Regions from separate parts of the Propionispora vibrioides genome, predicted to be linked through region 3. Evidence: riboswitches for the same ligand, from Rfam matches in the RefSeq annotation. Region 3 holds a riboswitch; each other region holds the start of a gene.

Region 1 (5,071 bases), on a different contig from region 3:
CTACTTCTACGGTTGAAGCAGATCCTGATTCCGATGAATCATCTATTAATTGATTATAATTCATGGCTTCTTTTGAATAGGTTATTGTATTATTGCCACTGGAAGTTATATTGCCCTTTGCATATACTGCCCCACCGTTTAAAATTCCACTATACGTAATTGAGCCATATGATATATACACCGCACCACCAAGATTACTGCCACTCATTGTAATGCTATTTCCAGCAACCACTAAACAATTAGAATTAAAATTCATCGTTCCAGAATAAGTAATATTACCAGACACCAGCAGGGTCGTATTATTGAAACTCTTATTACCGGCCATAGTTAAGTCCCCATTTATAATAATAGTCTGGTTGTTATAGTTTTGGCCTGTAAGATCACTACTACGAGTTATCTTTGTATTTATAGGCCTATTCGTGCTATCAAGAAAGCTTTGCGCAGTTTTTGCGGTTTTAAAAGTATTGTAGTCAGCAAACCACCATTTTTCTTTTGGATTTTGTATTATTGCAGAATCGTGATCGCCATAATTTACTGTCCCGCTGCGTGTTACAGTTCCCTTTGCTACCAGTTTTCCATGCAGAAGTAGATTACCTGATAGAATAATATTACTATCTGAATACATTGCGTAATCAGATCCAGAAGGAACAGCCGGGCCAGTCGGATCACCTCCTGAAACAGTTACCGTAACATGTGTGGTTTTGCTTGAATTTCCCTCTCTACCTGTTGAGGTAACGGTATAAGCTCCCGCAGTCGCTGGACTTGAGGGAACTGGGCTAATCTGCACATTATATTGTGCATCTCCTATGTCTTGCCAACTATTTAACCACTTCCAGTCTTGAGATGATTGGTAAAAAGTAGAAATCGCTTTCTTGGCGCCTGACTCAGCTGCGTACTGAGCAGATAGTGAATTATGCTCTGTGCTGCTGGCGAATATAGCATTATTTAATTTTGGAAATAAAACAGCCATCATCCCGAGTAGAAAAACAGTAGTAAGTATTGACAATATAGTAGCATATCCTTTTTGATTCATAATATCACCACACTTATTCTATTGTAGCAGAATTAATGGTCGTAATGGTAACCGTGTTATTACTTTTTCCGTATAAATTAAATATTGCAGTAATAGTTGCTTTGCCATTACTATTTTTAGCGGTAAAGTTTAAGCTTTCAACTTGCCCGGGAGCAATGATAAATTCATTAGCAATTAAAGCGTGTTGTATTGTATCCAATTTTATTTCACGGCTATTAGATGCGACAGTGTATTGCAAGGTTGATCCTAATGCTTTAACTTTACTAGCATACCGAAGTTCGTTGGTAATTGCTGCGGAAACCTCTCGGTTATATGTGGCCGCATCAAGTCTACTAGAAGAAGTGTTATATATTTGATTTGAGGTAAACATGATTCCAAATATCCCTGCACCGATAATTGATAGAATTGCTATTCCGACAAGTAATTCGACTATGGTTAACCCTTTTTCGTTTTTTCCCATTTTCATGGTTTTAAATAATAGTAGTTTGTTATAGTCATGTTATTCGCTCCCCAAGATACGGTTATATTAACAGATAATAAATTAGCGTTTCCTGCAACTGGTGCCGGTGTCGAGACACTAACAGTATAAGTCATATTTCCAGTTGTTATTTTATCGGGTATATTGATGGTAAAGCTGTTTGTACCATCATTCACTCGTAATGCCTCGGCTGCTTGTTGTGCTATACGTAAAGCACCGTTATAGTTTTCAACGTATGATGATGCACGTACAGAATGTTGAAAGGCGAAGCCTATAGAGAGCAATGCCACTGATAGTATTAAACACCCAATTAAAATATCAATTAACAAGGAGCCCCTTTGATTTTTCATATTTTTTCCCTCAATGTAAAATGGAGAATAGCTTAAATATTATATTAATATGTATAATAATATAATAGTCTTCCGGATTATTATACCAGATAATACAAATATTGAGCATTGTTTTTCTAAACATTTAACGATTAATTTTTTAGTTGCCTAACTTTGTTTCTTAATTTTAATGAATTATCTTTAGCAGCTATCAAAAATTTACGAAATAACTTCCCTGTTTGTGGTCAATGGCTAAGTAGTAGCCATATGATAGAATTGTTATAATTAATACAAATTGATTAAAAATAATGGTTCTTAGCCACAAAAATATTACAATTGACAAATTACAGCAAAATTAGTGGTTGACAAAAAAGGTAAAATAAATAATGATTATAAATGAAAGTTTTTTACAATATATGCGTACATTTTGTATGGAAGCGATGAATATTGGTTTGTATCTGGACGCTTGAACCAATAGGAGTGAGTAGCGTAACCCCCCATCTGAATATTTTCAGATGGGTTTCTGTTTTTTGTAGAGAAATTTATTAGATTATTCTAGAATGGAAAATCAATTTCTCTTAAAAGGCACTAGATATAGAAAATTAGATGTATTTTTATACTTTATACTAAAAGGACGGTGCGATCTTTTTGAAGATTAAACAAGATATGTCATCTTTGTCGTCGAAGCTTATCGCAATTATAGCCATAGGTGTGACGGCACTAGCTGTCTATATATATGTCGCGCCGGATCATACTGGCGAATCGGTTCCTCAACCAGTTCTTGCCGACAAAAGCGTTCAAGTGAAAAAGGCGGTTGTAGTCAAAAACGTTAATGTAACCATTCCTGCCGTTGAAAAAAAACAGGAGGCAGTTCGCAATCCCTTCGCTGTTCCACCGGAATATTTAAATAACCAGGCCAAAAGCACGGATGGTAAAGAACCACCAGAGCAGCAGCTATCGCCGGGATCAGGGCAGATGTCTTCTTTCGATGATGGACATGGGGCAGCAAAAGCGGCAACTGAAGTTCCTAAAATCAGTGTTACAGGTATTGTAAGCAGTGATGACGGGCAACAATTGGCTGTTATCAATGACGGCAAACAGTCCAGAGCCTATCGTCTAGGAGAATGGATCGGCCTTTATCGAGTTAAAGGAATCGCGTCAGATATAGTGTCGCTAACCGGCCCGGCCGGAGAGATCATTCTACCTATCACTGACAATATAAAATCGGAAAAAGGCATAGCAAAAGAAAGGACAGGTAGTGGCAATGACCCAATACATAACATGGCGCAATAAGGTAATCGCTGTAATTACGATAATTGTAATTCATATCTTTGTCGTTTCTCCATTATGCTTTGCTAATCCGGGTTCGATCAGCTTAAATTTTATTCAGGAGGATATCCGGATTGTCTTACATACGTTATCGCTGTTAAGCGGTGTTAATATGATTATTGACGAATCGGCAGCCAAAGATTCGCCGACCATTACGGTCCGAATGGAAAATGTTTCGCTGGACACGGCGATTGATTTAATTGCCCAGGCCAAAGGACTTACATATCATAAAGTGGATAACACCATCATTTTTGAACGGGCTGATGTGGCCGATTCTGCGGTAATTAAATTGCAATATGTTACGGCACCGGATATGAAAGATACTATTACGTCAGCGGCAGAAGGGTTAAAAGTAAAGGTAGAGACCGATATTCCTTCCAATTCCCTGCTGGTTACCGGTTCCTCGCTTGGGATTTCCCGAATAAAGCAAATCGTTGGTGAACTGGATAAACGGTTGCAGCAGGTAGAGCTGGAAGCCAAGGTAGTTGCTATTAGTAAATCAGCAACTAAGGATTTAGGGATTAGCTGGACTTGGGATGAGACGCCGAAGAGTGTGGAATACGATCCTCCTACCTATAGCTATGATTCTGATACAGGTAAATATGTTATGACTGATCAGGGGACAATTACTCGTCATGCAAGTTCTAGTGTAGGTGGTGGTTATCCGGGAATTATTCAGTTCGGTTCATCACCTATAAACGGGTTGCCTTATGAATTTTATTATTCAGCTAAAATCAATGCTCTTGTAAGCAAAGGGAATGCAAAGATTCTGTCTCAGCCTAAGGTTATTACTGTGAACGGTAAACAGGCCCGTATATTAATAGGAGACCGGATTCCGGTGCAGACTAATACTGTGGCCAATGGGACAACTTCTACTTCTACAACCTATATTGATACAGGGATAAAGTTAACTTATACTCCGGTAGTAGGGGCTGACGGGCAAATAACCGCCAATGTGCGGACTGAAGTTAGTACGCCGCAGCTGGTTTCTGATATCAAGCAATATCAAATTACGACAAGGGAAGCCGAAACCAATGTGCGAATGAAGGACGGAGAAACTATGGTGATTGGCGGTTTGATTGGCAGTCAGGAGTCAAAGACTATTACGAAAGTTCCTTTCTTAGGTGATTTACCCATATTGGGTTCACTGTTTAAAAGTGTAAGCAATACGGGCAGCGAATCGGAAATTGTCATATTCTTAACGGCTCATGTTCTTCAATAAAGGCTAAATTGCTTTTAGTAGGGGGTATTTGACGATTCTTTTTTATAAACTTTTTTGTCCTGATCTCTATGTAAAATCCCTCCAGGAGATTCCTTGGGCGGGTATTTCGCAAAAGAACATTAAAGGTTTACTTTTTGATTTGGACAATACGCTTCTTCCCTGGGGAGGTTGTCAAATTCCCGGTGAAATCAGCAACTGGCTGCAATGCGCAAAAGAGAAGGGGTTACAACTATGCCTGGTTTCCAACAGCTATGAAAAGCGGGTAGCTGGAATTGCCCGAAGCCTTAATATTGATTATATATCCTGGGCACGTAAACCGGCTAACTACGGTTTTGCCAAAGCTATCCGTAACATGGGTTTAGTACCGCAAGAAGTAGCCGTTATTGGTGACCAGATCTTTACAGATATTTATGGTGGGAATCGGCTAGGTTGCTATACGATCCTGGTTGTTCCTTTGAGTAGCCATGAATTGCCTATTACTAAGCTGGTACGAATGTTAGAACGCAGGTTATTGGTAAAATTGGAACAAAGAGGATTGTTGATAAAGTTAAATAAATAACAAAACAGATGACTATGTGCAAGGATTGAGGAACTCGTTATGATAACAGGGAAAACAAAAAAGATTGGAATCATCGGCTGGCCGGTAGGACATTCTCAGTCACCGGCAATACAAAATGCCG
Region 2 (5,071 bases), on a different contig from region 3:
AACGATCCGAAACGTTCCCTGACGGCACTTTTTGTGCCATACTTCGTTAATTCTTGGGGAATAGGAACTAATTAGGAGGTGTTTTCCGATGAACGATATTACCGGCGAACAAAAACTGCTGGCTGTATTATCCCATCTGGCCTACCTGCTTGGCGGCCTGGGTTTTATCGTCGCTCCCCTGGTGATCTTTCTGCTTAAACGGGAGGACCGCTTTGTTTACGAGCATGCCAAACAAGCCCTGGTGGCTCATCTGGTTATTTTGGTATTTTCGGCAATTACCGGCTTATTATGCACTTTGCTGATTGGTTTTCTACTGGTGCCCGTCCTGGCCATCTTCTGGCTGTTACTGCTTGTCACCTCGATCATCGCCGCCGTCCGGGCGGTTGACGGACAGTTGTATGAATATCCCTTAATCCAGCGCTTTGTCAACAAACTGTAGCCATAAAGGAGGCTGTCGCAAAAATGCTTTTATTTACAACAGCCTGCATGTAGGAAAAATAGCTTGTCGTTCTTTTGACATTGCCCCAACAGAACTAAAAAGGCTGTTACGCTTTAGCGCAACAGCCTTTTTGTTATTATGCCGTTATGATCAACTGGCGCAGGTGCTGCGCTGCCGCCCGGACATCGTCCTGGGCCAATATGGCTGAAACAACTGAGACGCCGGCAATGCCGGTACCCATGACTTCCGTCACATTGGCCGTTCCAATCCCGCCGATCGCCACAACCGGAATGGTTACATTTTGCCGGATGGCGGTCAGTTCTGACAGACTCACCGCCCGGGCATCCGTTTTGGTGCCTGTCGGGTACATGGCCCCAATCCCCAGATAATCGGCACCACCTGCTTCGGCCAGTTGCGCCTCGGCCAGTGTAGTCGCCGACACACCAATCAGCTTGTCCCGGCCCAGCAGCCTTCTGGCCACAGGCAGCGGCAGGTCCTGCTGACCAATGTGCAGTCCGTCGGCATCAACGGCCAGGGCAATATCCAGCCGGTCATTAATAATGAGCGGCACGTCGTAACGGCCGCAGATTTCCTTGACCTTAAGCGCAATCTGGTAAAATTCGGCCGACGAGGCTTCCTTTTCCCTAAGCTGCAGCAGCGTTACCCCACCGGCCAGGGCTTCTTCCAAACTCCGATAAAAGTCCTTCCCGCCGACCAGCCGGCGGTCAGTCACCAGATACAAAGAATAGTCAATGGCGTTCATTCCAGCCCCGCCTTCCGGTATAACTCGTAAAAATGATGGGTCGGCCCTACCCCTTTGCCAATAGCCAGCGAATGTTCAATGGCTATAGTAATATACGCCTTGGCCCGTTTCACCGCTTCGGTCACCGTGCAGCCCTTGCCCAGATTGGCGGCAATCGCTGAAGATAATGTACAACCGGTGCCGTGGGTATTCTTGGTGGCAATCCGTTTGGCCGCCAAATATTCGAAGTGACTGCCGTCGTACAGGATATCGGTGGCGTCATCCGGCAGATGACCGCCCTTCACCAGGACGCAGGCCGCCCCCAGCCGGTGTATCCGCCGGGCGGCTTCCTCCATATCCGTCAGATTATGAATAGTCATCCCGGCAATCACTTCCGCCTCGGGAATGTTGGGTGTAACCAGTGCCGCCAGGGGCAGCAGTTCCTGCACCAGGGCTGCTTCGGCTTCCGGCTGCAGCAAATGATAGCCGCTTTTGGATACCATGACCGGGTCGACCACCACGTTGACCGCCTGGTACTGACGCAGCTTGGCGGCAATGGTATGGATGGTGACAGGCCGGGAAACCATGCCTATTTTAACGGCATCCACCTCAATATCTTCGAAAATCGCTTCAATCTGCTTGGCGATGATTTCCGGCTCAATGTCCTGCACCGCCAGTACGCCCTGCGTATTTTGCGCTGTTACGGCAGTGATGACACTCATGCCGAACACGCCCTGCGCGGAAAAGGCTTTTAAGTCGGCCTGGATGCCGGCGCCGCCGCTGCTATCCGAGCCGGCAATGGTTAATACTTTTTTCATACCAGGTTGTCCTCCCGTCTTAGGGTGTGTTTGTAAACGATCCGAAACGACCCCTGACAGCGCTTTTTGTGCCATAAATCATTCCGTTCATTTAAAAGCACATCCTATAACCAAACATTTTTAATCATTGTTTTTATCTGCTCCGGCAACGCAAGGTTAGTGCTGATATCGGAAAAGCCGTCCTGCGGCGTAAGCGAATACACGGTAAGATAATCCACCGGCCGGTAACCGAACAGTTCCAAATTGCCAAGCCGGGAATTGTATAGCGCCTGACGAAAATCAATGGTGACAGTATTCCCATGAATATTGACATCTAACCCGTAAGAGGGATCCAGGTGTCCCACAACCTTGCTCACCATCGCCAGACTGACCCGGGAAAAAATCCATGACACGAAAGGCTTGTCCGGCAGCTTTTTATCGGTTACCTTCAGTGTTAGCAACGACTGATCCTGATTATGTACTAATTGCTCCACCGTGCAGACCAGCACGACCCGCCCTTCCTTGGCCGTCTTCGCTTCAATTCTAAGCTGGTGGTTTTTTAGCGAGGTAACCTTCATTTCCGTAACCGGTCCGCCGGGCTCCAGCATTGAGGCCAGCGCCTGATTGATCACATCATCCGGTACGTGGACCTGTCCGCTGACCAGGTCGGAAAAAGTTTGTGCATCCCATACTTCCTTTATTGTAGCAACTGTCTGCGTCATGTCCGGCACCGCGCTGGCCGCCGACGGCAGCGAGAAACCGCTGCTGAACGCATCCTGTATTATCGCAGGCATATCCAAGCTATCCATCTCCTTTGATTTTCCCGGGGAACCGCTGATTCAGCCCCCACCACAGCCGGACCGGAAAAGTCCGGCACAAACAGACAGGCTAAGTATCCGTTTGCTTCAGGTATGTTTTCAAACTAACAGCATGGCCCATGTTAATGGACCACTAGTAATAGTTCCCTGTTTGCTGCCGTTTTCCTGCTACACTAAGACTCAGCCTGCCCACTGGCAAAGCTGCCCTGGCCACTGATTTCTGCAGCAGTTCATGAGAATCGCCTGAACCGTCCCCTTGTCCAAATCCGGGCGATCATGCCCGCAGGATAGAGCCCATACCATCCCGCAGGACTCTTGCCCAATGGCTTACCAGCCCGGTCTCCTCTTCCTCCGGCCAGTTTCCCTGTCCCGCCACAACTAAGCCGCAGCGCTTGCAACGGGTGAACGATCTCTTCTCCTGGGCCCCCGCCGGCGTTATGTCAACCTCTTCATACTGCTTGCTGCCACAAGAACATTTTCCTACAGCCAATGTTTCCATCTCCTTATCATATGGGGAACAAGCTTCCCTCGCGGCTGGTAAAAAAACAAAAAAAGCCGGTGCGTTATGCAACCTGGCTATCATAGATTTACATCCTTAGACCCATGGCTTTGCGTCCCTTCCTTTAAAAAGGTTTGCTAAAGAATGCTTATAAGGTTATCTATATGATCACTTCATAACTGCTTACTTCGGACACCGCCTGAACAATCACCAGAAAAAGTAAGCAATCCGACTCCTACTGCCGGTGATTCGACAAAAAGATTTCTCTTTTGCCAATTATCTACGCTTTCTATGTTTTATTATACTCGTTTTATCCGTATCTTGGAAGGAATCATCGGAATTATTTTGTGCACGCCCAACAGACTGCATAATAATCATAAAAAAACAGCCTGGTGGCTGTTTTCCTGTTTCAGCGATTCTTTTTTAGTCCCTTGTAACCCTGATTCTGCACTATTCTTGCGGTAGATTTTCCACAATACTGCGTTGTCGTCAGTCAGCATACTCCCCTAGTGTAGTGGCCCATTCACATTTCGCTAAATTACTTGTCTACATTTCCATCTGTGTCGTTGTCGTCAATCGGCGTAGGAACCGCGCTATGCCTCACTCCTCCGCCTTGCAGATGAAAATGTATCCTGCGTCCTTTAGTTGAAATATGAACGTGTCACTCCCCTAGTCTTGGAAAAATTCCGTGCCAGCCAATTTAGTCTCAGGGGTTACAAGACACCAGGTCGCCCATCAAACCCGTTTAATCTCGTAGCGGTTAACGGCGCCGCCCTGAGCGGTATCGGCAGTCTGGCTGTATTCCATGGCTGGGTTCATGGCCCGGACAAAGTTTTGGGTCCATTCCTGATATAACTTTTTCATGGGTTTTGCGCTGATGCCGACCCGTTTCCAGTTAGGCTCCTGCAGACAGGTGCCGCTCTCCCAGATAACCTGATCAGCGCTGCTCGCAACCATGACATCGGCCTGATCGCAGGGCATGCCGTTCAGCAGGTAATCATTCAGCGCCTGATAGATGCCGTCGGCCCGGTCGGTTTCATATTTATTTTGTTCGGCGGCATGACGGCCGCAGCTCTCGCCATGTTCGGCAAAAGCCCGGAGAATCACCGTCTCGGCGTCACCGCCGCAAACCTCAAGCAACTCCTTGATTAAGGCGGCTTCTCTCGATTCGGCCAGATTGATCTGCCGCTGTAGCCAGCCATGAATATTGCCGTGCTCAATCAAATCACCCAGATCGGCATCAGGCAGCGGCTGCCCGTAAGTCTGCCACACCTGGTCCCGCAGTTCTTCTGCCGTATCACCGCAGCTTTCCTGGGCTTTGGCAAAGACCAGTTCCTCCCGGTTGATAACCAAGCGGATCTTATTGTATAGCCAATAGTGAATATGTCCTAAAAATGCACTCATCTGTATTCCTCCTGCTGTAATAAATGTAGTAAAAAAGACTATATGACCTTGTTCAGTGCCGCCAGAATTTCATCCACCTTGATCCCATGGATTTCCGCCGCCTTCTGGACCGCTTCCCCCGTCGAGGACGGACAGCCCAGGCAGCCCATGCCAAATGAGCGGAAGACAGGCACCGTTTGCGGATACACCCGGATAATATCGCTGATCACGCTGTCGGCGGTGATCTTGTCACCCAGTACCAGCGTCCCTTCGGTCAGGCCGCCCGCCACAGGAATGATTTTTTCTCCGGCAGCCGACTGGCTGACCAGCGGTTCGGTGGTTTCGCTGACGCCCTTGTAGAATTCGGCCAGCACATCGGCCTTGAATTTTTTT
Region 3 (5,071 bases):
AACCTGTTTACCAATCCGTACCGAAGTCTTCGCATTGTTTAACCGGTTAGCCAAACCTGACCAACCCTCTGCATAGTTTCCAATTCCCACTGTAACATGAATATTACGGACATAGGCACCTATATAAGCTACATAACTTTCCGCCAGTTCGGTTTCCCGTTCTTTATGGTTGGGACATGAAGCAAAATCGCTAAGGACCACAATACCAATGTCTGTCTCCCAGGCAATCGTATTATTCTTCTTATTTAATATATCAATCAGGAAATCCACGAGCTGCTGCTTATGGTAATGATTATCGGCTGTATCAGACACTCCCGGTACAGTATCTACGTCAAAAAACAATAAAGAAAAATCTTTTGGGATATGAAGCTTGTTTTTTCCACTATACTCCTGCAACGCCAGATCATTTATATCATTCCGGACAGCCAGTTTATTAAAAAACTCACTTCTCTTTTTTCTTTCATACGCCTGATAAAGCAGACTCTCATTTCTTTTTCTTTCACTAATATTACGGGTAACACCAATATAGCCAATATGGGTCCCCGCCTGATCCCGGGCAATGCTTATGGAAGATTCAAGCCAGATCACTTTCCGGTCTTTTCGCAGTTGTTCCTCTTCCACAATGACCGGTACTTTACTGCTGTGCCATTGAATGTTGTCAGTCGTAGTCTTCTGAAAAGCACTCCACAAAAAGGTAAGTGTCGTTTGCTGCGAATTTTTCCCCTCTAGTTCAACTGCTGCAAACCCTAATAATTTCTCAACCGAGGGGCTTATATATCGGATAATGCCGTCGGTATCCAACAGCCAGATCACGTCCCCCGTATTTTCAGCGATAAATTTATATTTTCGTTCACTTTCCCGAATGATTTCCTGCTGTTTTTCAAGCTCAGCAATATAGCCTCGCTCATTTTCTGCCGCATCTTTTAAACCAAGTACCATGCTATTAAACGCAATGGAAAAGTCTCCCATAAAATCAACCCGTTGGCTATAATCACCGGAAGCAACCATCCCTGTTTGCCAAGTCAAATGGCGCAGATTGGACTGCAGGGCCTTTAACGCACCCGGCCAATATCCGCGTAAGTTTATTGTAGAAGACAAATCGCCTTTAGCAAGTGTATCAGTAAAAGATCTAAGCAAGAGAAGCTCGTTTTTCAGCTTGGCAAACTCCGGATGTTTTTCCGCGCAGGCAGAATCACCGTTTGTCACATCTTTTCCCTTTATCACCTGATATAACTCTCTCACTATTTCATTGATTTCTTCTTCCATTTCTTTACGCACGTGGATATCCCTCTCTAAAACCAAAGATTCACTTCACGGATATTTCAGCAGTGAACCGGCAAGTCCTATCGCCTGTACACCAGCAGTCAATCTCCTTAACACTATACTGCTTGCCGGTAAACCCTTCCAGAAGCCCGGCTATAAAACCTTCATCATACACGCATACTTCATAATCCAATTCCGGCAAGCCGGAACAATCCAAGTCCTCGGAAATACTCATTACATATTTTCCGTTTTCATGGTCGGCCGATTCAACCCGTAGAATTCCGATTTTTTTATCTGCCAGAGCTGTTTGTATTGCCTGAACAAAACTATTGAAATCTTTTACATCCCTAATAACGTTTTGATAGAATTGTTTTCCCGCCAGCAACCCTGACTCATAGAACAAAGTATCGACCATTTCCGTTCCGTAATGTTTTTCAAGCACATCGCGAAAACAAAACTGCATAAGCCTGTATACATCAGTGCTAACCATCGGCCCCAGGTTAGGCCTGCCGGCAGCAAGATCACCAAGTAATTCCCATTGAAATTCATATTTTCGCTCCATAACCAGACTCCTCTTTTTGTTTGACTCCATGCAAGCACACTCAGATTAGCTGCACTTGGAAGCTAAATTCAACACTTAACGCCTCAAATAATCTCCATTATTAAAAAAAAATCGCCAAAACCTAGTTGCGGCTTGGCAATCATTTATACCGTCATTTGGTATAGTTAGATCCATAGCTTTGCGTCCTTGTCTTTCGACAAGTTTGCCAAAAAATTCTTCGTTTTTTTACAAATTCTACATAAATTTTACATTTCTAGACTGGCTGTCACTTTTCCTTCTGTCCTTGACAAAAAAACATATTTTCCTGTTACAATCTAGCTCTCCTTCAGGCGCGGCTCACTGTATACAATCTCCATCGGAATTCCTCGACTATCTCCTACCGGCTGTTGAGGAATAGTAGAAAAACCATACTGCATACCAAGCCGGCCAATAACCGACAATACCATGGCATCCATAAAATCATCCAGCAATTGTTTGGGATAACGGTTTTGGATTTCAGCCATAGCCTGTTCGGCTTGTATAAAATACTCTGAAAGCAACTGTGTTCTCTCTTTAAGTCCCTCCGGGAGGGTTTTCTTGCTCACCAGCGGTTTATTACCGTTTAATATAGCAAAACCGTACTCCGGATGCGATTCCCGCAGACGGCCAATGTATTGCGGCTGTTCCAGCAAGAATTGATCCACCTCGCGAATTTTCGGCGTAAATCCCAGTGACTGCTCGGACAGACTTTTTTGCAGCACCTGCAGGTTGCAAGCCTTGGCGGTCTGCTTGTCCTGGGCGTAAACGGCCTGACGGCAGGGAGTATTAAACACACTGGACGCTTTTCCCGGCAGCCTGCTCCTTAATTTCTGATCCGGTCTAGCCACATTCTGCTGACTATTTTCCGGCAATCCAATCGGGATGTCGATAAGCAGGCAGCCGGCATCATTATGCTCTGTCATCAGCTTGGTAATGTCCGGATAATCTGCAAAACCATACCGGCCGGACAAGTCGTGCCAAAACACTGCCCAGCCCCGATATTTTCCCACTCGTTTGCAACTGTCAATGCCCACCCAGCCAGTACCGCCCGTTCTTGCTTCCATTTCTGTATTTCCTTCCATAAAAAAATATCATTGTTAATACAATGATATACATGACCGCTTATGATTGGCAAGGAATAACGGTGGCACAATAGCCGATATTAGGTATGGGAAAATAAGGCGATCCTTCTTTTTCTTTATACACAACTCTTATATAGGGTATCAATGTTTTATCTTTACAGTACGCTGAACCGAAAGAAGTACGTCCGGTCACTTGAAAGTTAAATTTTTCCTCAATAATCGCGATTCCCCTGTTCACCAGCGTATTGTTAAGCCATCTACCAAACAACTCGGTAATATCTGTTTCAACGACGATATCACTTGCAGACACATTAAAGGTTCGTCTTAGCGTTGGGCATACCTCAAAGGGACAACTATGCAAATAGGTTGTTAGCGAACAAAATTCCTGCAGCAGCGGATAAATGGCAAACCTCCTTGTTTCCTGCAACTTACCGGTCTTAAACAAGACCAACTTAGCAGTTAATAAAGAAATATTGCCAGGAATCATATCTATATTAAAAAAGAGGTAACTATAATACACATATCTTCCCTGGCCTCCGATAAAAATTTTGTTTCGTTTTATATTTTTCAAAGGAATTTTACTTGATAAAGTAAGACTTTTACTGGCTGGAATATTGACAACCGCCATACCAACAGCCCCTTTTTCAATACATTCGGCGAACATGCAGCAGTAATCCCATAATCGAAAAGCATGTGTCTATGTAGAGAGTTTGAGGACATCCCCAACTCTCCCCCAAGCTATGGAGTATTCAGAAAAGCTATCCCCACATGCAAGTTAGCAACATTATAGGTTTCACTATCAATTGACAAATCGAAAGTGACTGAGGCCTGGGCCGCCAGCGTGGCAACCTCTTGTGTCCAGACATACTCGGTGTCGGCCCCTACATAGATGGCAGTAACGATAAAATTGGCCAGTGCCGCACCACCGCTGGCGTTATTGTTGGTAATTGTTATTTCTACAAGTGACCCTTCATTGCTGCTGCTAATTGAATATGCGGCAGGCGAATTAATCAGAGACGGCATACTATTTCCTCCTTTTTTCTAACTATATTACATAATATGAATCACTTGCCAAGAAGGAAACATAACTGTCCGCCTATTTACAAGAAAAAGAATAGACTCACTGCACTTATCCTGCCATTCGTTTGTCTTTGCGTCTATTCTAAATATTCTTTAATGCCCCAGGCGACGCCAGCCTCGTTATTGGTTTTAGTCACATAGGTCGCATGAGTTTTTACCTTGTCCGAGGCGTTTCCCATCGCCACCGAATAGCCAACTGTCTCAAACATGCTGATATCATTATTGTAGTCGCCAAAGGCGGCTATCCTATGCAGCGGTATATTATACCTCTCAGCGAAAATAGCAATGGCTTTCCCCTTGCTGGTTTCGGCATGACTGACATCCATGCCGCCATTTTCCGAAGAAACAACGGTAATTGCCGCCGCGTGAAAAGCTTCCAGGAAAACTGACTGCTCCCTGCCGGCCATTTGCCAGATAAACATCTTCAGAACATCCTGCTGCGCCAGTTCTTGGGCTGACTGCATTACTTTGACCGGAACCCTATAGGCTTTAGGCATTTGCTGATTATATTCATGAAAAATATTTACCCGCCGACTATATTCCACGCAATACATGGCACCATAGACGCTGGCAGTAAAGTCAAATTTCCCGGTAAAACAGTGGTTTGCAATCTCCAATACGGAAGCCTTATCCAAAAACTGGCTATAGATTATCTCATCCGTATAAGACCGTCTAATCGAAGCTCCGTTGCAGGAAATAATAGCCTCAATTCCGCCCAACTCCGCAACAATTCCTTTCACATAGACATCATTGCGCCCGGTCGCCAGAATAATCTTAATCCCTGCCTGCCTTAATTCTTCTAGCGCGACCCTATTCTCCCGGCTGATTTCCTTTTTGTCATTTAGCAAAGTACCATCCAAATCAAAAACAATTGCATCTATTTTCATACTTTCTACTCCGTTCACCCTTTTTTATCTAGTACAGGTAAACTACCCAAAAAGTAGCAAATCTCCCCAACCGGAACATCAAGCACCAGCTTAGCACCGCAAGCTGCAACAATCTGCTGCAGGCATTTAAAATCCCTTTCCCGTTCCTGCTGTATTTTCAAACTCCATACAGGCTCCTG

Evidence for each region. A riboswitch is a leader RNA that binds a small molecule or an ion and turns the genes downstream of it on or off. The one in region 3 is predicted to bind cyclic di-GMP.
Region 1: linked by a shared signal. The riboswitch ahead of BMW43_RS01445 (hypothetical protein) and the one ahead of BMW43_RS16395 (V4R domain-containing protein) in region 3 are both predicted to bind cyclic di-GMP.
Region 2: linked by a shared signal. The riboswitch ahead of BMW43_RS15195 (hypothetical protein) and the one ahead of BMW43_RS16395 (V4R domain-containing protein) in region 3 are both predicted to bind cyclic di-GMP.

The regions. Positions count from the first base shown of each region.
Region 1 covers NZ_FODY01000001.1:270,054-275,124, reverse strand. The annotation lists gene BMW43_RS01460 (hypothetical protein) at 1-1,033, opposite strand, end outside; gene BMW43_RS01455 (PilW family protein) at 1,047-1,493, opposite strand; gene BMW43_RS01450 (type IV pilus modification PilV family protein) at 1,496-1,861, opposite strand; cyclic di-GMP riboswitch class II at 2,265-2,347, shown strand; gene BMW43_RS01445 (hypothetical protein) at 2,489-3,133, shown strand; gene BMW43_RS01440 (secretin GspD/PilQ domain-containing protein) at 3,105-4,391, shown strand; gene BMW43_RS01435 (YqeG family HAD IIIA-type phosphatase) at 4,420-4,950, shown strand; gene BMW43_RS01430 (shikimate dehydrogenase) at 4,990-5,071, shown strand, end outside.
Region 2 covers NZ_FODY01000021.1:37,120-42,190, reverse strand. The annotation lists gene BMW43_RS15215 (DUF4870 domain-containing protein) at 89-439, shown strand; gene thiE (thiamine phosphate synthase) at 576-1,202, opposite strand; gene thiD (bifunctional hydroxymethylpyrimidine kinase/phosphomethylpyrimidine kinase) at 1,199-1,999, opposite strand; gene BMW43_RS15200 (hypothetical protein) at 2,104-2,772, opposite strand; gene BMW43_RS15195 (hypothetical protein) at 3,071-3,286, opposite strand; cyclic di-GMP riboswitch class I at 3,360-3,444, opposite strand; gene BMW43_RS15190 (hypothetical protein) at 4,031-4,699, opposite strand; gene BMW43_RS15185 (ferredoxin-like domain-containing protein) at 4,738-5,071, opposite strand, start outside.
Region 3 covers NZ_FODY01000024.1:61,760-66,830, reverse strand. The annotation lists gene BMW43_RS16400 (PAS domain S-box protein) at 1-1,278, opposite strand, end outside; gene BMW43_RS16395 (V4R domain-containing protein) at 1,307-1,825, opposite strand; cyclic di-GMP riboswitch class I at 1,949-2,042, opposite strand; gene BMW43_RS16390 (DUF429 domain-containing protein) at 2,140-2,907, opposite strand; gene BMW43_RS16385 (DNRLRE domain-containing protein) at 2,966-3,553, opposite strand; gene BMW43_RS16380 (hypothetical protein) at 3,664-3,948, opposite strand; gene BMW43_RS16375 (HAD family hydrolase) at 4,083-4,892, opposite strand; gene BMW43_RS16370 (sigma-54-dependent transcriptional regulator) at 4,907-5,071, opposite strand, start outside.